DNA from 2 places in the Methylophilus sp. YYY-1 genome. Region 2 is predicted to be linked to the other one. Evidence: predicted binding sites of a transcription regulator. Region 2 holds the regulator's gene; the other holds the start of a gene.

Region 1 (10,304 bases), on a different contig from region 2:
AATGTCACCAAGAGCGTGCATGGCTTCCCGGAAACCAAGAGCCCAGCCAAAGTGTTTACCGCCAACAATACGCCTTACTTTGTCAACCACCTGGAAAAACTGCCCTCGCCGACCGAAACCTTTGTGCGTAACTATGGCCCACGCTTGCACCATATCGCCTTATCAGTCAAAGATGGCACCCGGGACGGCAAGGAAAATATCGAATTTGTCGTCGATGCCATTGCCAGCCAGGGCAAAGGCTTTCTGCTCGATGTGATTGGCTCCAAGGAAGAAGGCCTGAAACAGATTTTCTCCAATGCCTCTGAACATTCCTCGCTGATTATTGAATATGTACAACGCTATGACGGCTTTGATGGCTTTTTCACCCGGGATAATGTGGCCAAGCTAACCGAAGCCGCCGGGGTGGAAGAAGGCGTGCTGGAGCAACAGGCAAGATTGAGTCAGCGCGCTGGGAAATAACGGACGTGCACAGGTTGATCTATACTTAGACTCTTTACGCTCAGGCTTTGACGCCTAGACCAAGGATTTTGTATGGATCACGCATTCTGGCACAGTCGCTGGCAAACCCAGCAAATTGGCTTTCATCTCGACCAAGCCAACCCGCTGCTGGTCAGCCACTTTCATCATTTGGCATTAACGGCCGGGCAATGTATTTTTGTGCCCTTGTGCGGAAAATCGCTGGATATCCCCTGGCTGTTAGACCAAGGGCTACAAGTGGTGGGCATAGAACTGAGCCCACTCGCGGTGAAAGCGTTGTTCCAAGAGCTGGCGCTGACACCGGAAGTAGACGAGATGGGGGCGATTACCTGTTACCGTACCGGCCCACTGACTGTGTTTAATGGCGACTTTTTCGCCCTCAGCCAGACACAACTGAAGCAGGCGCAAGTGGGTCAGATAGATGCGGTCTATGACCGCGCCGCACTGGTGGCCCTGCCCGCTGACATGCGCCCACGCTACAGCCAGCATTTGGCCGCCTTGACCGCACACGCCAAACAATTACTGGTGAGTTTTGACTACGACCAGTCGCTGCAAGCCGGACCACCGTTTAGTGTCGATGCCCAAGCCGTGCAACAACTGTACGGCAAGGACTTTAAATTAAGCCTGTTGGCCGATGTACCGCTGGCGGGTGGCCTTAAGGGCAAATGCCCGGCACAAGAACAAGTCTGGTTGTTGCAGGCAAAAGAACGAGTTTAGGAACGTCACTCATCAGCCATGTCGGCGCTTGGCACGCAGCCCATGAGCGCATCATGATGATGCTGCCAGTGCAGCAAGCTTTCCACCACATGAAACGCCTGTGCCCGCACCAGGTCGCCCGGTTGTTTTAAATCAGGCACCACAATCACGCGCAAGCCTGCGGCAATAGCGGCTTGTGCGCCGAGCTCACTGTCTTCAAACGCAATGCATTCGTCCGCTTGCAAGCCCAGTTTTTCCATGGCAAGCAGGTAGATGTCAGGGTTGGGCTTGCCGCGCTGCACCTCCTGGCCACTAGTGACGTGGTCAAAGTAATCCAGCACGCCCGTATGGCTCAGGCGGTGGGTAATATGCGGGATGGGTGAAGAAGAAGCGACACTGCAGGTGATGCCTGCGTCACGGTAAAACTGTAATAGCTCAAGCACACCGGGCTTGAGCGGAAACACATGGTTGCGTGCATCAAGATAGGTGTTCAGGCCAGCAATCACCTGCTGCATATGATGTTCGCCGTTGAGTTGCTCCGCCATGATCCGGCTGGAGTCTGACCAGATCCGCCCCACCAGTTGCACATATTGCTGCTCGGTATAGGTAATGCCTATGCTGGCGGCGGCTTCAATACAACCTTGCATGATGATACGTTCAGAATCGATCAGCAGACCGTCCATGTCAAAAATTGCGGCTTTAATCACTGGCAAACCCGTTTGGCGAACAAAGCGATATTTTATCGCGTCTTTGCAGGTGAGATCACAGGAATATCACGCTTGCTCGGCGTAGGCCAACGGCGTGACGGTGACACTGACCTTAAGCTGCTGCTGACCGCCACCCAGCACCACACCACGCATAGGTGAGACATCACCAAAATCGCGGCCCCAGGCCACGGTAATGTGCTCTTGCTGGACCAGACAATTATTGGTCGGATCAAAGTCTACCCAGCCATAGACCGGGCAATAGACAGACACCCAGGCGTGCGATGCATCGGCGCCGACCAGGCGCGGCTGGCCTGCGGGTGGATGGGTAAGGATATAACCGCTGACATAACGGCAGGCCAAACCGATAGAGCGTAGCGCGCCTATCATCAGATGGGCAAAGTCCTGACACACACCGCGGCGGCCTTTGAGCACCGTATCTAGCGGGGTAGAGACATCGGTGGCTTGTGGGTCAAATTCAAACTCGGTATAAATTTTTTGCGTCAGCGCCATGGCGGCTTCTAGCAACGGTCGCTGCGGGGTAAAGCAGCTCAGGGCGAAACTGGCCAGCGCTTCGCTACAGGTCACGCGCCTGGTGGCATACACATAGGGCGCAGCATCCAGGTGGTGTGTGTCCTGATCTTTTAACAAAGTCTGCACCTGCTCCCAGGGTGGGCTTTGCACAAGCTCAGCCATCTTTGGCCGTGGCTGGATATCGACCTGGAATCTGGAGGTGACTTCGAGTGACTGGTGCGGTGTCAGTAGCGTGAAGTAGTCATTGTGATTGCCGAAGAAATCCAGCCGCCGCGTCTGTTCCGCCGGCTGCGGCTCACAGGCCAGCGTATAAGAAACGCATTGCTGAAATGCGGTTTGCCGGGGCATTAAATGCAGTAATTGCTGCGATTGAATCACAGGCACATCGTAGCGATAAATGGTTTGGTGTTCGACCTGATAGCGCATGCGGGTCCTTAATGCCCAGAGATGACGACCGGACTGGCATAGCTGAAAAAGCGCAGGCTGAGGCGGTCAGACAGCGTTAAAGTCACCTCGTAGGTGTGATTGAGCCAGGCTGACAACTCTGGACTGCCTTGCATAAAGCAGGTGTCCGGGTCCAGTTGCAGCAACGCTTGCCAGCAGGCTTTCAGCTCGGCGGCAATGCCGCCTGCATTATCATGGGCATCCATTTCTTCGAGATATTTCACCAAGCCCTTGATTTGAAAAACGATGGCATTGGGATTATTGCCATCCATCAACAGTAAATCCAGCACAGGCAACCATTCGGGTTGCGAGGCGTAGCGGGCCCGGTAAGTGACCAGGTTATTGGTCACTTGTAGCAACCACTCAAGATTACTATGTTGTGGCATTTGCAAGGCACGGCTTAATAACACACACATAAACTGCAAGCGCTCAATCCGCCGTCCGAGCGACATAAACCGCCAGCCCAGATCACGCGTCATCCAGTCCATGGCAAAGCCGGTCAAGGTGACAAAATGATTCACGGCCTGCTCGATATACGACATCGCATCCTGCAAGGTGGCATGCGCGTGCCGGGTAATAAACTGCCGTGACAATACGTTCACGGTCCGCCAGTGGTCATTGGAGATGCGCTCACGCAGGTTGAACGCCTGTTGATACAACTGCTGCACGCTGGTAGCCAGACTGCCGGACTGCTGCGAGAACACGGCTTGTACCAGCAACGGCTCAATATCATCATCACTGTAAGGTTGCCATTTCGCCCATTCTTCATCATCTTTAGGCGAGGGCAACAGGTCAAACCACTGACACAAGCCCTGCATGGTCGGCCACTCGCCTTCGCGCGACTCCGGCGTGTATTCGAGCAAGGCGCGCAAGGTGGCGCGTAACATCATGGCTTTTTGCAGGTTGCGCACGGAATAGCGGCCATACCAGAACATGTTTTCTGCCATACGGCTGGAGAGCGAGGTGTTTTCACGCACCAGGTCCTGACTGGAGGTGGTTTTGCGCAACAAGCTGAACGCCGACTGCGTAAACTCCGAAAGCACCCAGGTGTCTTTGCTGGTGCCGCCACGCTGCATGGTCACCACGCGGCTATCTTTGCCGCTGGCGACGCGGGAAAGGCCGCCTGGCATCACCGCATAGCCATTGGGGGTGGCAAAGGCATAGACACGCAAACTCACTGCCAAGCTGCCCATTTGTGGCTGGTGATGATGATTGCTCAGCACAGGCGCATGTGAAATATCCACTTGCTCCTGGGCAATATAATGGCCGGGCTGCGCACGCAGCTTGGCAATCAGCGCTTCTTTTTGCGTGGCATTGAGATCCTCACCAAAAATGGGCGAAGATTGCATTTGCGGGTAAGCCGGTTTGATCACCAGATCATCCAGATGCTGGATCACATAGTCAAGCGCCGCAGATTCGCCACACCACCAGGTCGCCACCGAAGGCATATGCAACGACTCCCCGAGCAGCGACTGGCACAAGTTGGGCAAAAAGCCCAGCAAAGCCCCAGACTGCAGCAGATTCGCGCCCAGCGCATTGGCAATCAGCACATTGCCCAGTCGGGCGGCCTGGGTCAACCCGGCCACGCCTAACAGCGACTCGGCATTGAGTTCCAGCGGGTCACAATAATCATCGTCAATGCGGCGCAAAATGGCGTGCACAGGCTTGAGCCCGGCGATGGTTTTGAGCCAGACCACGCCGTTGCGCACCGTCAGGTCGTTGCCTTGCACCAGAGGATAGCCCAGATAACCAGCTAAAAATGACTGCTCGTGGTAGGTTTCGTTATACGGTCCTGGCGTCAAAATCACCACCAGTGGCGGCTCCCCCTGACTCAGTGGGGCAATGCCAGGGACAGTCTGTGCCTGATTTTGTGCAACGCGGTGCCCCCAATGTGCCAGACTGTCACGCATGCTGGCAAAAAAGCCGCTCAAGCGCTCAATATTGAGGTCGCGGAACATTTCGGGGAACACACTGGAAATAATGGTACGGTTTTCCAGCGCATAACCAGCTCCGGTGGGCGACTGGGTCCGGTCAGACACCACCCACCACTGCCCGTTAGGCGAACGTGCAATATCTACGGCATAGTTATGCAGGGCAATATTGTCGTAATGCGGGATGCCGACACAAGAAGGCAAAAAGCCGTTATGACCGTAAATCAGCGCCGGCGGCAGTTGACCACTGGCAAACAGGCGCTGTTCACCATATACGTCCAGCAATACCTGATTGAGCAAGGTGGCCCGCTGCGCCACGGCAGCAGCGATATGCTGCCACTCGTGCGAGGGAATAATCAGCGGCAAGACATCCAGATCCCACGGCCGCTGCACGCCATGCGTGTCTGCATAGACGTTATACGTCACGCCATTATCACGAATCTGACGCTGCACGGCCTCCATGCGCTTGCGCATGACGGCAGGCTCTTCACTCTCCAGCTGAGAAACCAGGGCCTGCCAGTGCGGACGTGGCTGGCCCCTGCTATCCAACAGTTCGTTATAGCGGTCAGAAAAATAAAGTTGATTAAGCACTGGTTGCATGCGTGGTTAGGCGAGGATCATGGTGCGACTCAAACGCGCGGCCTATTAAACAAGACCTTGAGTGTAACAGGATGTTCACACATTCGGCTGCCATCGCAGATCAAGCGTAAATGGAAAACGTGGATTCGGTGGTTCTTTTACCACAGTCACCTTGCCCGCCGTATGGCCATGCGCCCAGAATCGTGCAAAACGCCGTGCCTCAGCTTCATTGGCATTCACCGGGAACGTATTGTAATTGCGCCCCCCTGGGTGCGAGACATGGTAGGTGCATCCTCCCAGGGATTTTTCACTCCAGGTATCCACCAGATCAAACACCAGCGGCGCTTGCACCGGAATGGTCGGATGCAGCGCTGACCACGGACTCCAGGCACGGAAGCGGATGCCAGCCACATATTCCCCGGCATGGCCGGTTGGTTGCAGCGGCAAGGGTCGGCCATTACAGGTCACGACATGGCGACCATCGGTCAGGCCCCGCACACGCAACTGCATGCGCTCGACGGAAGAGTCCACGTAACGCGCGGTGCCCCCGCCCGCCATCTCTTCGCCCAGTACATTCCAGGGCTCTATGGCCTGGCGCAACTCCAACTCCACGCCATGATAGGCCGCGGTGCCATAGCGCGGAAAACGGAACTCGACAAAGGGCTCAAACCAGCGCTGTTCAAAGGCATATCCCGCATCTCGCAAATCGGCCACGACATCGGCGATATCTTGCGCCACAAAATGCGGCAACATCCAGCGGTCATGCAGCTCGGTCCCCCAGTGCACCAGTTTGCCGGTATATGGCGTTTTCCAGAAGCGGGCCACCAGCGCACGCAGTAACAGGCTTTGCAGCAAACTCATGCGCGCATGCGGCGGCATTTCAAAAGCACGGAATTCCACCAGCCCAAGGCGGCCAGTGGGGCCATCCGGCGAATAGAGTTTGTCGATGGAAAACTCCGAGCGGTGCGTGTTACCGGTTAAATCCACCAGCAAATTGCGCAGTAGCCGGTCGACCAGCCACGGCTGCTCGCTTTCCTTGCCTGCGGGTAAGGCTTGTTCCATCTGCTGAAAAGCAATCGTCAACTCATACAAATTGTCATCCCTGGCCTCATCCACGCGCGGCGCCTGACTGGTCGGGCCAATAAAGGTCCCTGAAAACAGATAAGACAAGGCGGGGTGATTTTGCCAGTAGGTAATCAGGCTACGTAATACATCCGGGCGCCGCAACATGGGGCTATCCGCCGGCGTTTCCCCACCCAGCGTGACATGGTTACCGCCGCCAGTGCCGGTGTGGCGGCCATCCAGCATGAATTTCTCGGTGCCGAGCCGGCATAGACGCGCCTCGTCGTACAAGACGTTGATGTTTGTCACCAGCTCTTTCCAGGTTTTCGCCGGGTGGATATTCACTTCGATCACGCCGGGGTCCGGCGTCACACTGAGCAACTTGAGCCTGCTGTCGCGTGGTGGGGGATAGCCTTCCAGCCACAGTTTGAGTTTCAAATCGGCCGCAGTTTGCTCAATGGCACTTAGCAAATCCAGATAGTCTTCCAGTCGGCTGACTGGCGGCATAAACACATACAGCCGGCCATTGCGCACCTGTACGCATAACGCGGTATGGACCACTTCCCGAGCCAGCGGCTGCGTTGTTTTGTGCTTGATCCGCACCTTGGGTGATTTGGCGGTCGCCAACGCTGCCTGTGGCTCAAACGGGTCCAGGGGAAATTCTGGCTCCATCTCTGCAGGCAACTGCCATGGCAGCGAGGACAAGGGCAAGCGCAAGCCCATGGGCGAGTCACCACCCAGCAGATACAAATGTTCGCGGCGCAACGGCCACTTGCTGGTCAGCCATGCCCCGGCAGACTGGCTCTCGTCCGGCTTGAGCGGCATAACATAACCAACCACTTGCCCCAAGCCCTGGTTGAGCAAATCTGCCAGCCGTTTGCGCTCTGTCGCATCCTGCAAATCCAGCTTGAGCGGATCGAGATTCACCGGTAACTGCTGCTCTTGTTGCGCGAGACTCATCACGTCTTCATACGCGGCAATCACACAATCTTTGGGAAAGCCCAACATGTCGGCCAGATGACGGGAAAAAGCTTCTGCCTGCGCTACGCCATAGCCGTCATTATGACCTTCGGCTGAAAACAGGCTGGCATCGCGCCACACCGGCTTGCCATCCGGGCGCCAGTAAATATTGATGGCCCAGCGCGGCAAAGGCTCACCGGGATACCATTTGCCCTGGCCATAATGCAAAAAGCCATCCGGGGCAAAGTGCGCTTTCAGGCGCAAAGCCAGGTCACCGGCCAGTTGCCGCTTGTGATCTCCCAGTGCCAGGGTGTTCCATTGTGCGCCATCCATATCATCAATCGACACAAAAGTCGGTTCGCCGCCTTGCGTCAGCCGCACATCGTGTTTTTTGAGCTCAACATCCACCTTGTCACCCAGCTTGAGGATGGCCTGCCAGTCCGCTTCGCTGTAAGGCTTGGTCACGCGCGGGTCTTCGTGAATGCGCGTTACTGTCATCTCATGCGTGAACGTGACCTCGGCGATATCGGTGAAGCCAGTCACTGGCGCTGCCGAGGAAGGAATCGCCGTACACGCCAACGGAATATGCCCCTCTCCGGCCATCAGTCCAGAGGTAGGATCCAACCCAACCCATCCTGCGCCGGGAATAAACACCTCGGTCCAGGCATGCAAATCGGTAAAATCCTTGTCGGTGCCACTGGGGCCATCCAGCGCCGCAACGTCGGCCTTGAGCTGAATCAGGTAGCCGGAAACAAAGCGCGCGGCCAAGCCCAGGTGGCGCATGATTTGCACCAGCAACCAAGCCGAGTCCCGGCAAGACCCTGTGCGCTTCTGCAGAGACTCTTCCGGGGTTTGTATGCCCGGCTCCATGCGCACGGTATAGCCGATTTCAGCCTGCAAACGCTGATTGACGGCCACCAGAAAGTCGACAATGCCGACTTCGGGTTTGATCACGGCTTGCCGCATTTCCGTCATCCACGCCTGCAACAAGGGCCCGACCGGATCGGGCTGCAAATAGGCGGTCAGCTCGAACGCCTGCTGCGCGGTATAGTTAAAGGGGTAATGCTCGGCATATTTCTCGACAAAAAAATCAAACGGATTGATGACGGTCATATCTGCCACCAAATCGACCGTAAAGTCGAGCTCACGCACCATTTCGGGGAATACGTAACGGGCAATGTAGTTGCCGTAGGGGTCTTGCTGCCAGTTGATAAAATGCTGCTCAGGATTAACCGTCAGAGAATACGACAAAATCGGCGTGCGCGCGTGGGCAGCGGGCTTGAGGCGGACTTCGTGTGGCGAAAGATTGACCAGGCGGTCAAATTGATAGCGGGTGCGGTGATGTAAAGCGACGCGTATAGCCACTGCTGATCCTCAATAATATTATGATTTTAAGCAGTGTGATGCAGGAAATATGCCAGCCACGCCAAAACCCAGCGCGTGGTGGCAATTAAACGCTACCCCTGATCGACTTACTTGCTGCCGCCTACCAGATTTTTGACCGCGCTCACCACATCGCCTGGCAGCACAACAATTTTGCTATTGTTGGAGTCGGCCATTTTTTGCATTGATTGAATATAACGGTCCCCCAGCAAAAAGGTGGCGGAGGTATTGTTTTCCTTGACCGCCTCGGCAATCATTTTAATCGCCGCTGCTGAGGCTTGAGCACCCACCATTTGCGCCTCTGCGTCTTTACGCGCGGCTTCCAGCCGGGCTTCTGCATTCAAGATCAACGACTGCTTGGCGCCTTCGGCTTCGGTCACCACCGCCACACGCTCCCGCTCGGCCGCTGCCTGACGCTCCATCGCATCCTGCATATTGGCAGAGGGTTTGATGTCTTGAATCTCCACACTTTTCACGGTGAGGCCCCAGTCCAGCGCCTCATCGGCAATCGCTTCTTTAAGCTCCGCCTTGATCCGGTCACGCGAGGTCAGCGCATGATTGAGGTCCATGCCACCGATGATAGAACGCAAACTGGTTTGTACCATATTGCGCATGGCTTCACGAAAATTTTCGATGCCGTAGACCGCACGCTCGATATTGGTCACTTTGATAAACGCCACCGCATTGGCCAGAATCACCGCGTTATCACGGGTGATCACCTCCTGCTCTGGGACATCGAGAATGATGTCTTTGGTGGTCACCTTGTAACTGACATTACTGAATACCGGGTTGATCACATTGAGGCCTGGCTTGAGAATGCCGGCAAATTTACCGAGCCGCTCGACCACCCATTCTTCGCCCTGCGGCACAATACGTACCCCTTTCACGATGGCGATCACTACCAGTACGATCACAATGACACTGACTTCGGTCATGACGACTCCCCTCAATAATTAAAACGATTAACCGTGGTGGGCAGGCGCCACACGCAAGCTGTTGCCTTCCACGGCGACAATGATTGCCGCTTGTTGCACAGCCATGGCCGTATCGGCATAAGCTACCCATTCGCGGCTACCCAACACCCCTTGGGCAAACCGGATCTTGCCCGGTTGCATGGGAGAAATAGCCTCAATCACCACGCCTTCACGACCGATTTCCTCGCCCTGCGCCTGTCCAACCCGCAAGTCAGGCTTGCGTTTCTCCAGCTTGCGCATGATGGTCAAGGCCAGTGCCGCCAGCACGGCATAATTCAGGGCTTGCAAGGCTAATGACATCTCTGGCCAAACCAGGGTGAGCGCTGCCATTGCCAGTGCGGCAATGCCTAGCCATAACAAGTACAAGGTGCCGAGCAGCATTTCCGAGCATAACAGCACCAGGCCCAATCCGCACCACCACCATCCTGTCTGCATAACCCGCCCCCCCAAACCACGATGAATAAACGACCACGAATCTTTGAGCGCATGGTATCACTACTTGTGTCAAAATGGGGGAATGACTCAACCGCCTGTCCGCCTTACGCTTGCGACTGACCGCC
Region 2 (10,304 bases):
CCCGAGGCTCTGGTAGAGCGGCGCAAGTAGCCTATTACTGTAAACGTTGCGCGTTCAAAGCGGCCAATGCTCCCGAGTGGAATCGGTAATCGGTTTAATTGTCGCAGCTTGTTGGATTGTTTGAGCAGGATTGCCAGTTTGTCATTGCGGGAATCCAGGACCGTGGCGCAATGGGGGCAGGTGATGGTCAGTGCTTGTTGCAGCCGGAAGTTCAGGTTTCCGCCGCAGGCCGGGCATTGCAGCTGACGGCTGGAAATCTGAATCGCGCTTTGTTCAAGGTCCCGCAGGTTTTGCAGGTGAAGCGCGGTTAACTCAACTGCCTGTCCCATATAAAGCGTGGGGTTCGCACCATCAAACTCAAGAGAGGCATAGGTTTGTGCAACAGCCAGTTCGACAAAGTGCAAGGTATGGCCTACTGGCACTGCAGCTGATAGCTCGCCCTGTCCGGCAATACATTTGGCAGTTTCAACACGAATCACGGACATGCGCTGGCCGTTGACCGGTACGCTTAAATCCGGAACGAAGCGCTCAAGGGGAAGATCAGGAAGTCCCTCATTGACCTGAAAACTCAGGGAGTAATTGCCTGAAGCCTCAGAGAGCCAGCCGGTCTTGCCATGATCAAATAGCAAATGCCAGCTGTTCCAAAGGCCACTTTCATGTTGAAACTGCAGGCGGCCGATCACGGTAAAGCCATCGCCCAGATAGATACCACTACTGCCAATTTGTAACAAGCTGCGATCTGGCAGCAGTTCGGCCATTTTGCCCAGATTTTCAAGATTAATATCGTTGCGTAGCAACGTGCTCTGGCAATACTCACAGACCATCAACAGCGTCGTGCTGGCACGAAAGTGGACTTTGGCGCCGCAAGCCGGGCACTGACTATACCGTATCACAGCAACAACGCTTTATTTAATTTGACCCAGCAGCTCAGCCTTTTTGGCGTCAAACTCAGCTTGAGTCAACACCCCCTTGCTGACCAAGGTATGCAGCTTCTCTAGTGTGGTAATAATCTCGTCCTGTGTGGCGGTTGGCGTGGCCGCGTTAGCCGGTTGTGCCATCGCCTGGGCCATATTTTGTGCCATCACCAGCCCTGCGCCCATGCCCGCGCCTACCCCTGCCATGCCACCTTCATTTTGCGCGGCTAACGGAATCGCATCAGCGACTTGGTATTGGGTATACCGATTCAAATCGCCCACCATATTCATACTGATACGTTTATCCAGCACAGCCTGAAGCTCTTCCGGAAGCGAGATGTTTTCCACTGCAAGATTGTCCAGAGTCAGACCGTAACGCGCAAATACAGGCGTCATTTGGGCATGCAAGGCTTGCGCCAGCTGGCCCTGGTTGGCGGCCATATCAATAAAAGGGAGTTTACTACTGGCAAACAGTTGTGTGAGTTCAGCGATCATCACATTACGTAGTTGACCATCCAGCTCTTCGACGGTGTAGACCCCTTGCGTGCCGCACACCTCTTTATAAAACAAAGCCGTATCGCTCAGGCGGTAGCTGTAGATGCCAAAAGCCCGCAATCTGACCATGCCAAACTCTGGATCACGCAGGGTAATCGGATTGGGGGTGCCCCATTTGCGGTCAAGTTGCAAACGATGGCTAAAGAAAATCACATCTGACTTGAATGGGGACTCGAATAGCTTGTCCCAATGCTGCAAATTGGTCAGTAGCGGCAAGTTTTTGGTGTTGAGGGTATGCAAACCAGGACCAAAGCTGTCGGCAATTTGACCTTCGTTCACAAACAATACGCTTTGCGAGTCCCTTACGGTTAACTGGGCGCCGTACTGAATCTCCATATCCATCATGGGGTAACGATAAGCGAGTACACCATGACCCTCTTCCGCCCACTGGATGACATCAACAAATTGTTTTTTTACAAAGTCAAAAATACCCACTCTGGCTCCCTGTTTGTTTTTATTTGACTGGACATGGTTAACGCAAAATTACTATACAATGCGAATCGACCAATTATTGTAAATATACTTCAAAATAGTGATCGTTGTATTGCTTCAGTTCGTTTATGAAAAGATTCGCGCATAGTGGATTACACTTGATGGCCAATTTACATGAGGTGGATCCAGGGTTGACCTTGATGACCCGTGTAGACGACTGTCGGCACTTTTGCCGAAAAGTGGTCAGTGATGCAGGATTGACTATTGTAGGCGAGAGCTTCTATGACTTTGGTCAGGGGCAGGGTGTGACTGGTGCGCTGGTCCTTGCGGAGTCCCACTTGACGATACACACGTGGCCGGAGTCGCGTTATGTGACTTTGGATGTGTTTGTCTGCAACTATCAAGAGGACAATTCAGACAAGGCGAGCCGCGTGTTTGAGGCAGTGATCGCTGCATTCTCTCCGGGGCATGTAGATCGTTTCGAGGTGCAACGAGCATAATCCTAAAATAAAAACGCCGGAGAAATCCGGCGTTTTTATTGTGTGTTGCTATGTTAACGCTGATGCAATGGTACGAATTCCCGACGCTCAGACCCCACATACAACTGGCGAGGACGGCCAATTTTCTGTTCGGGGTCGGCGTTCATTTCACACCATTGTGAAATCCAGCCTGCAGTGCGGGCCAGGGCAAAAATCGCCGTAAACATCGAATTGGGGATGCCCATGGCGCGCATGACGATGCCGCTGTAGAAGTCCACGTTTGGATACAGTTTGCGCGAAACGAAGTATTCGTCCTCAAGCGCAATTTTTTCCAGTTCCATTGCCAGTTTGAACATCGGGTCATCGTGCAGGCCCAGTTCATTGAGCACTTCATGGCAGGTTTTGCGCATGATAGAAGCGCGGGGGTCCATGTTGCGATAAACGCGGTGACCAAAGCCCATCAGGCGGAAGCTGTCGGTTTTGTCTTTGGCGCGTTTGATAAATTCGCCGATGCGGCTGACGTCGCCGATTTCTTCCAGCATGTTAAGTGTGGCTTCGTTGGCGCCACCGTGTGAGGGGCCCCATAGCGAGGCGATGCCGGCTGCGATGCAGGCAAACGGGTTGGCGCCGCTGGAGCCGACCAGACGCACGGTAGAGGTAGAAGCGTTTTGCTCGTGATCTGCGTGCAGAATCAGAATCCGCTCAAACGCACGGGCCAGAATCGGGTTGGGCACATAGTCTTCACAGGGCGTGGCGAACATCATGTGCATAAAGTTTTCGGCGTAGCCCAATTTGTTTTTGGGATACATGAATGGCTGGCCGATGTTGTACTTATAGCTCCAGGCGGCAATGGTGGGAACTTTGGCCAGCAGGCGCATGGCAGCCACTTTACGTGATTCCGGGTCGGACACATTGTTGTTGTCTGGATAGAAAGCCGCCATGGCGCCTACGACCGCGATCATGACCGCCATCGGGTGCGCATCGCGGCGGAACCCACGAAATACATTGCTCATCTGGTCGTGCAACATGGTGTGTTCGCTGATGGTGCTCACGAACTCCTCACGTTGATTGTTATCCGGCAGTTCGCCGTGCAGCAACAGGTGCGAGACCTCAAGGAAGTCACAGTTCTCGGCCAGTTGCTCAATCGGATAGCCACGGTAGTAAAGCAGCCCTTTTTCACCATCAATAAAGGTAATGCCAGATGTACACGATGCGGTAGACATGAAGCCAGGATCAAACGTGAAATAACCATGTTTGCCCAAGCTGCGGATATCAATCACATCCGTGCCCAGTGAGCCTTTTAGTACCGGTAGCTCAATTGCGCTACTATCGTTGTCAAATGTAATGGTCGCCTTGGTAGCCATAACGTACTCAGTCTTTAATCAAGTTGGTTAAATTATACGCAATCGTTTTGTTTTATCACCGCTTGTGCGGTGACTGTCGCGGAAAAGTTAAAAAAACAATCAAAAGCCTGCACCAGATGTAATCAAGTCACTGGTGCGTTTGCACTGCTTTTGGGAATCATTGCTACGCGTCGTTGCCGGTGCTTAGTTGGGGTAAACGGCACCCAGAATGCGTGGCCCCGCCGCGCCGGTGACCGCGGCCAAATTGCCTGGCAAATGATCTACACAGCGTTGCGCCAGCCAGGCAAAGGCGACCGCTTCCACCCAGTCCACGCCAACGCCCAATTGATCCGTCAGCTGTATGGACTGGCCAGACAGTGCCTGCAGTCTATTCAGCAAGGCCAGATTATGTGCACCACCCCCACAGACGTAGACTTCCTGAGCCCCTGGGCAGAATCGCGTCAGCGCATCGGTGATGCTCACTGCTGTTAACTCAAGCAAAGTACGCGCCACATTTTGTGCACTGTCGGGGTACTGAGGCAGCAGTTGCATTAACCAGGTGTCGTTAAACAGGTCGCGTCCCGTACTTTTAGGTGTGGCCAGTGCAAAATAAGGATCGGCCAGCATGGCATTGAGCAAGTCTGGATTAATTTTCCCGCCAGCTGCCCAGTGCCCGCCCGCATCATAGGGCTGGCCTGTGTGTTGCTGCGTCCAGGCATCCATGAGCAGGTTGCCGGGTCCCGAGTCAAAGCCTGTGACTTGTCCGTGTGCTGGCAGATCACTCAAGTTGGCAATGCCGCCGATATTAATGATGACGCGATGCCTGTCTGCACTCGTAAACACCGCCTGGTGAAAGGCCGGCACTAACGGTGCACCTTGGCCGCCAGCGGCAATATCGCGACTTCTGAAGTCGCCAATGACCGTGATCCCTGTTAATTCTGCCAAGCGGGCATGGTTGCCCAATTGTATAGTGTATGCCAGTGTCGGACAGTGCCGGATGGTCTGGCCATGGCAACCGATGGCTGTCACGGCCTCGGCACGGATGTCGGCGAGCTTAAGCAGTTGCTTGACGGCTTGCGCGTAGAGTTCTGCGAGCTGGTTAGCAACCACTGCGGCCTCGTGTAACTCGTTATTGGCGGGCGTGTGCAAGGCCAGTAGACGCTGTTTAAGCGCGTCAGGGTAGGGCAGAAAATAGGTGGCCGTTTGTGTCAGTTGCTCGCCCCGTTGCGAGGTGAGCACGGCATCCACCCCGTCCAGGCTGGTACCGGACATCAGTCCAATAAACAAACGTGGCTGGGAGCGATCGGCAGAAACTTGCATGGGTGTCATTTTAACACTGCTCCAGCCGCGCTTACAGAAATGCATGGGATTACGTTAAAATAGCTGTTTTACTTATTTGAGACGGTGCCATCAGTGCGCATCGTTGTATTTGACGGATACCCGCATGACCGATACCAAACAACCCTCATCTGAAGTGCCAGCATTGAGCCCAGAAATTGCCAAGGCGTTGGCCATTATCAAGCGTGGCGCAGATGAGTTACTGATAGAGCAGGAGCTGGTCGAGAAACTGAAAACAGGCAAGCCGTTACGTGTGAAAGCAGGCTTTGACCCTACCGCGCCCGACTTGCACCTGGGTCATACCGTCCTCATTAATAAATTGCGCCAGTTGCAGGACCTGGGCCATCAGATTTTATTCCTGATCGGTGACTTTACCGGCATGATTGGTGACCCGACTGGCAAAAGCGCCACCCGTCCACCCTTAACCGTGGAGCAGGTCAAGGCCAACGCCGATACCTATGCTGCACAAGTCTTCAAAATTCTGGATCCCACCAAAACCGAGATTGTCTTTAACTCCAACTGGTTAAGTGAACTTGGCGCGGCGGGGATGATTAAACTGGCTGCCAGCCATACCGTGGCCCGCATGCTGGAGCGCGATGACTTCTCCAAACGCTTCAAGGGTAATCAACCGATTGCGATTCACGAGTTTCTGTACCCGTTACTGCAAGGATATGATTCGGTCGCCCTGCAAGCGGATCTTGAGCTCGGTGGTACCGACCAGAAGTTTAACCTGCTCATGGGGCGTGAGTTGCAAAAGCAGGCCGGCCAGTCGCAGCAATGTGTGCTGATGATGCCGTTGCTGGAAGGGTTGGATGGCGTCAATAAAATGTCTAAATCACTCGGTAACTACATTGGCATTAGCGAGGCGCCAGAGACTATTTTTGCCAAGATCATGTCGATTTCAGATGAACTGATGTGGCGCTATATTGATTTGCTGTCTTTTGCGACGCTGGAAACCATTGCCGAATGGAAGGCGCAAGTCGCCAGCGGTGAAAATCCCCGCAATATCAAGGTCGGCTTTGCCCAAGAAATTGTGGCGCGTTTCCATGGTCAAGCCGCGGCTGAAAAAGCCTTGCAGGACTTCCAGACCCGTGCCAAAGGCGGCATCCCGGATGACGTGCCCGAAGTTGAAGTGACCATTGAAGGCGAGAGCATCGGCATTAGCCAATTGTTGAAACAGGCGGGCCTGGTCGAAAGCACCAGTGAAGCCATGCGCGCAGTGCAGCAAGGCGGCGTCAAGCTCGACAGCGTCAAGGTGGATGATAAGAATCTGCCTTTGACAAAAGGTGTGACAGTGATCGCACAGGTGGGTAAACGTAAATTTGCCAAGATCACAATCAGGTGATTTGAGCTGAGAAACAAAAAAGGCCGCATCTGCGGCCTTTTTTGTTTAGAGCGTTTTGCGCAAGTTCGCGGGAGGAATATTCAGGGACTCGCGATATTTGGCTATGGTACGGCGGGCAACGACGATACCTTGTTGTGCCAGTGTGTCGGTGATCTGGTTGTCCGACAAAGGCTTTTTCGGGTTTTCTTCGGCCACCATTTGCTTGATCAAGGCGCGGATAGCGGTGGCAGAGCAGGAGCCGCCTGCATCTGTGGCCACCGAGCTGCCAAAGAAGTATTTGAGTTCATAGACGCCACGCGGTGTGAGCATATACTTATGTGTGGTGACGCGGGAAACTGTGCTTTCATGCAAGTCGAGTTCTTCGGCGATTTCACGAAGCACCAGTGGCCGCATGGCAATTTCACCATGTTCAAAGAAGTTGCGCTGGCGATCTACAATGGCTTGTGACACGCGCAAAATGGTCGAGAAGCGCTGCTGGATATTTTTAATCATCCACTTGGCTTCCTGCATCTGGCTTTGCAGGTATTGGCCTGAACTCTCGCGGTTGCGCTTGAGGATGTCCGCATACATCTGGTTGATGCGCAGTTTGGGGATCACGCCATCATTTAAAGAGGCGACCCAAATGCCCTTGATTTTTTTAACCACCACATCGTGCTGGATAAAGTGATCGTGACTAAAGCTGGAAAACTCGCTGCCGGGTCTGGGGTTTTGCTGGCGGATCAGGTGCTGCGCCGCCTTGAGTACCGCTTCATCGCAACCAAGCACCTTGCGCAGTTTGACAAAGTCTTTGTTGGCAAGCAGCGCCAGGTGGTCTTTGGCAATGGCAATGGCGGTTTGCAAGTGTGGCGTTTCTTGCGGCAAACGCGTCAGTTGCAAGAGCAGGCACTCGCGTAAATCGCGCGCACCTACGCCTACAGGGTCCAGATTCTGGATCAGCTTGAGGGCGGTTTCCAGTTCCAGCAGCTCGACCTCAAGTTCGAGTGGCAAGTGCTCCACAATCTCCTGCAGATCTTGCTCCAGATAGCCATCATCAGTGATGCTATCCAGTAGCAGTTTGACCAGGCTCATGTCACGTTGCGATAAATGTGCCAGTTGTATCTGATCAATCAGATGCTCGCGCAAACTGATGCTGGTGGTTTCCTGTCTGGAAAAGTCACTGTCTTCGTCTTCCTGATGATTGCGTCCGGCTTCGTCCCAGTTGCTGGTGCTGCCAAACTCTTCATAATCATCTTCAAACTCTGGCGGCGTGAATTCCTCGTTTAAATTGGGCAGGTCGCTCTCGCTCCCGCCCAGCTCATCGTGCAAGTCTTCACGCAGACTTTCTGCCGGTGCGGTGATCTCTTGCTGCGTTGCCATGTCAAACGAGCTGGCATCTGTCGGCTCAGCTTCTACAGTGGGGGGAGGCGGTGTGTTATCTTCAAACTCGCCTTCTTCACCGTCTGACATTTCCAGTAACGGGTTTTCCTGCAGGATGGTTTCCAGTTCCTGGTTCAGTTCCAGCGTGGAAAGTTGCAGCAAACGGATCGATTGCTGCAGCTGCGGCGTCAGCGCCAGATTTTGCGAAATACGTAATTGCAGGTTCTGTTTCATGACGGATTACAGCCTAAAATTCTTGCCCAGATACACTTCACGCACACCTTCATTCTGAATGATTTCATCGGGCGTGCCTGCTGCAAACACAGCGCCTTCATTGACAATATAAGCGCGGTCACAGATATCCAGCGTTTCGCGCACATTGTGGTCGGTGATTAAAATACCAATATTCTGACTGCTCAGGTAGCGGATGATTTTCTGGATTTCGATCACCGCAATCGGATCAATCCCGGCGAACGGTTCATCCAGCAAAATAAATTTAGGGTCAGTGGCCAGGCAGCGCGCAATTTCAACGCGTCGACGTTCGCCACCAGACAAGCTGACGGCCTGACTGTTGCGGATGTGCTGGATATGCAATTGATCCAGCAAGGATTCAAGCCTCGCCTCACGTTGCTCTTCCGTATAGGGACGGGTTTCAAGAATGGCGAGGATGTTGTCGGTTACGCTGAGCTTGCGGAAAATGGATGCTTCTTGGGGCAGATAAGCCAAGCCCATGCGCGCGCGCTCATGCATGGGCGCGCGGCTCACGTCGGCGCCATTCAGCGTAATGTTGCCTTCATCCAGCGCAACCAACCCGACAATCATGTAAAAGCTGGTGGTTTTGCCTGCCCCGTTGGGACCCAGCAAGCCGATCACTTCGCCACTGCGTAACTCAAGCGTCGTGTTTTTGACGACGGTACGGCCCTGATAGGTTTTTTTCAGGCGGTTAACCTGCAAATGGTTCTGATCTGCTGCCATGGTTTCCATCTTTATGCTTACTCTTTGCCTTGCTCACCAGTGTTTTCGGCAGGGGCAGGTTCGACCTTGAGTTGCAAGGAGCGATTCATCCGTAACCCCTGTTGAGAGGTTGGCTTGTTGTCAATGACAGGCGGTGTGGTTTTATTTTTAGGCTGTATGGTGGCCTTGACGCGGCTGCCAGCCGTCCCGTTCGGGTTGGCTTTGGTGCCGCCAATCACCTCGGCATACTCGGCGTTAGCGTCGTAGCTGATATAGTCCCCGGTCACGATGTCTTCACCACGTTTAACCCAGGCATTGGTATACAGTTGCACTTTATCCATGCGGGCGTTGTATTCGATACGTTGACCACTGCCTTGCATCCACTCGTCTTTACCGGTACGTTTTTGTTTGAACGTGGTGGGGTTGCCGGTACAGGTGCTATGTTGAAAGCCGTCCTGATCCTCGCGTACGATCATTTTGTCCGCCTTGATTTGCAAAGTGCCCTGATTAAGAATCACGTTGCCCGTGTAGATACTGATTTTTTTAGCATCGTTCACGGTCACGGTATCCGCTTCAAGCTCTATCGGTTGATCTCGGTCAGATTCTTCGGCTAGCACACTCAGCGGCATGGACAATAGCGCCCATACGCTCATGCAGATCGCTAAAAATAAGGGCTTGTGCGTGTTCAACTCATTTCTCCATAATCAACGGTCATTGGCGTTCTGTGTTTGACGCCTGGGCCGGGCTTGCCAAATTGCTGGCGACGGGTGGACGCTCATAATGCACATGCACCCGGTTAAACAATTGCATGGTATCAGCCCGGTTATCAAAACGCATGCCCGTGCCTGTAATCACTGTCGCCGGTTTTTGGCGGATGATCACCGGCTGGTCTGTGTGTGCCACCTCGGTATCCGGCTCCAGCCAAAGCCGCTCGGTTTGCATTTGTGTTTCTGGCTTGGTGGCAGAGGCTTGGCGGATCACCTTGACCTGATTGCTAAACTCCACCAGTTTACCATTGGCGGAAACACGTCCTTGCTGACCATAAATTTGCGTGTAAGGCTTGTTCAGGCCAAACTGGGTAAAGCGTGGCCGCTGCAATTCTGCATAGTCATTGGCAGGAAAGTGGCGCATTTTTGCAGCCGCCAGCACATATTTGGTATTGCCGGACGCATCCGTGCGGGTACTCACAAAGTTGTACAACATGTAGTCCGGCGCTTGGCGATTAAGTATGTTCATTTTGAGTGCTTGCTCTTGTACATTCTGGTTAATCCAGAAGGTCAGCAGCGCCAGCAACAGCATTAACGCAATCGGCAACAAAATGGGGTGTTTAAGCATGCCTGAATTCTAATGCCTGTTTAAGCTAAACGACTTTGGCTTTCAATAAGTCATGCATATTGAATGCCCCTACCAACTGCCCTTGGGCATCTACTGCCAAAAAGCCATTTATTTTGTGCTGCTCCATCATGTTAACTGCTTCAACCGCCATCTGATTCGTCTCCAGCAAATACGGCTGTTTGTTCATCACGGTATCAATGGATGCCTGTGGATTGTTCTTGCCCTGCATAAACAAGCGGCGCAAATCGCCATC

What was found. The regulator sigma-54, encoded in region 2, starts transcription at its own class of promoters, with help from an activator protein. The targets are predictions, from matches to a motif close to TGGCACNNTTCCTGCT.
Region 1: a site for sigma-54 is predicted at 8,792-8,807, ahead of GOC95_RS14100 (transglutaminase family protein). Genes of this name have one in related genera too.

The regions. Positions count from the first base shown of each region.
Region 1 is NZ_WOVG01000005.1:223,029-233,332, forward strand. It holds gene GOC95_RS14075 (hypothetical protein) at 1-459, shown strand, start outside; gene tmpT (thiopurine S-methyltransferase) at 532-1,194, shown strand; gene GOC95_RS14085 (HAD family phosphatase) at 1,200-1,880, opposite strand; gene GOC95_RS14090 (transglutaminase family protein) at 1,947-2,837, opposite strand; gene GOC95_RS14095 (circularly permuted type 2 ATP-grasp protein) at 2,846-5,386, opposite strand; gene GOC95_RS14100 (transglutaminase family protein) at 5,462-8,752, opposite strand; gene GOC95_RS14105 (SPFH domain-containing protein) at 8,860-9,705, opposite strand; gene GOC95_RS14110 (NfeD family protein) at 9,733-10,179, opposite strand; gene GOC95_RS14115 (FAD-binding domain-containing protein) at 10,262-10,304, shown strand, end outside.
Region 2 is NZ_WOVG01000002.1:81,219-91,522, forward strand. It holds gene GOC95_RS06985 (DUF4178 domain-containing protein) at 1-893, opposite strand, end outside; gene GOC95_RS06990 (SPFH domain-containing protein) at 906-1,904, opposite strand; gene speD (adenosylmethionine decarboxylase) at 2,030-2,401, shown strand; gene gltA (citrate synthase) at 2,455-3,744, opposite strand; gene GOC95_RS07005 (anhydro-N-acetylmuramic acid kinase) at 3,928-5,043, opposite strand; gene tyrS (tyrosine--tRNA ligase) at 5,168-6,406, shown strand; gene GOC95_RS07015 (RNA polymerase factor sigma-54) at 6,452-7,996, opposite strand; gene lptB (LPS export ABC transporter ATP-binding protein) at 8,003-8,746, opposite strand; gene lptA (lipopolysaccharide transport periplasmic protein LptA) at 8,755-9,369, opposite strand; gene lptC (LPS export ABC transporter periplasmic protein LptC) at 9,428-10,051, opposite strand; gene GOC95_RS07035 (KpsF/GutQ family sugar-phosphate isomerase) at 10,077-10,304, opposite strand, start outside.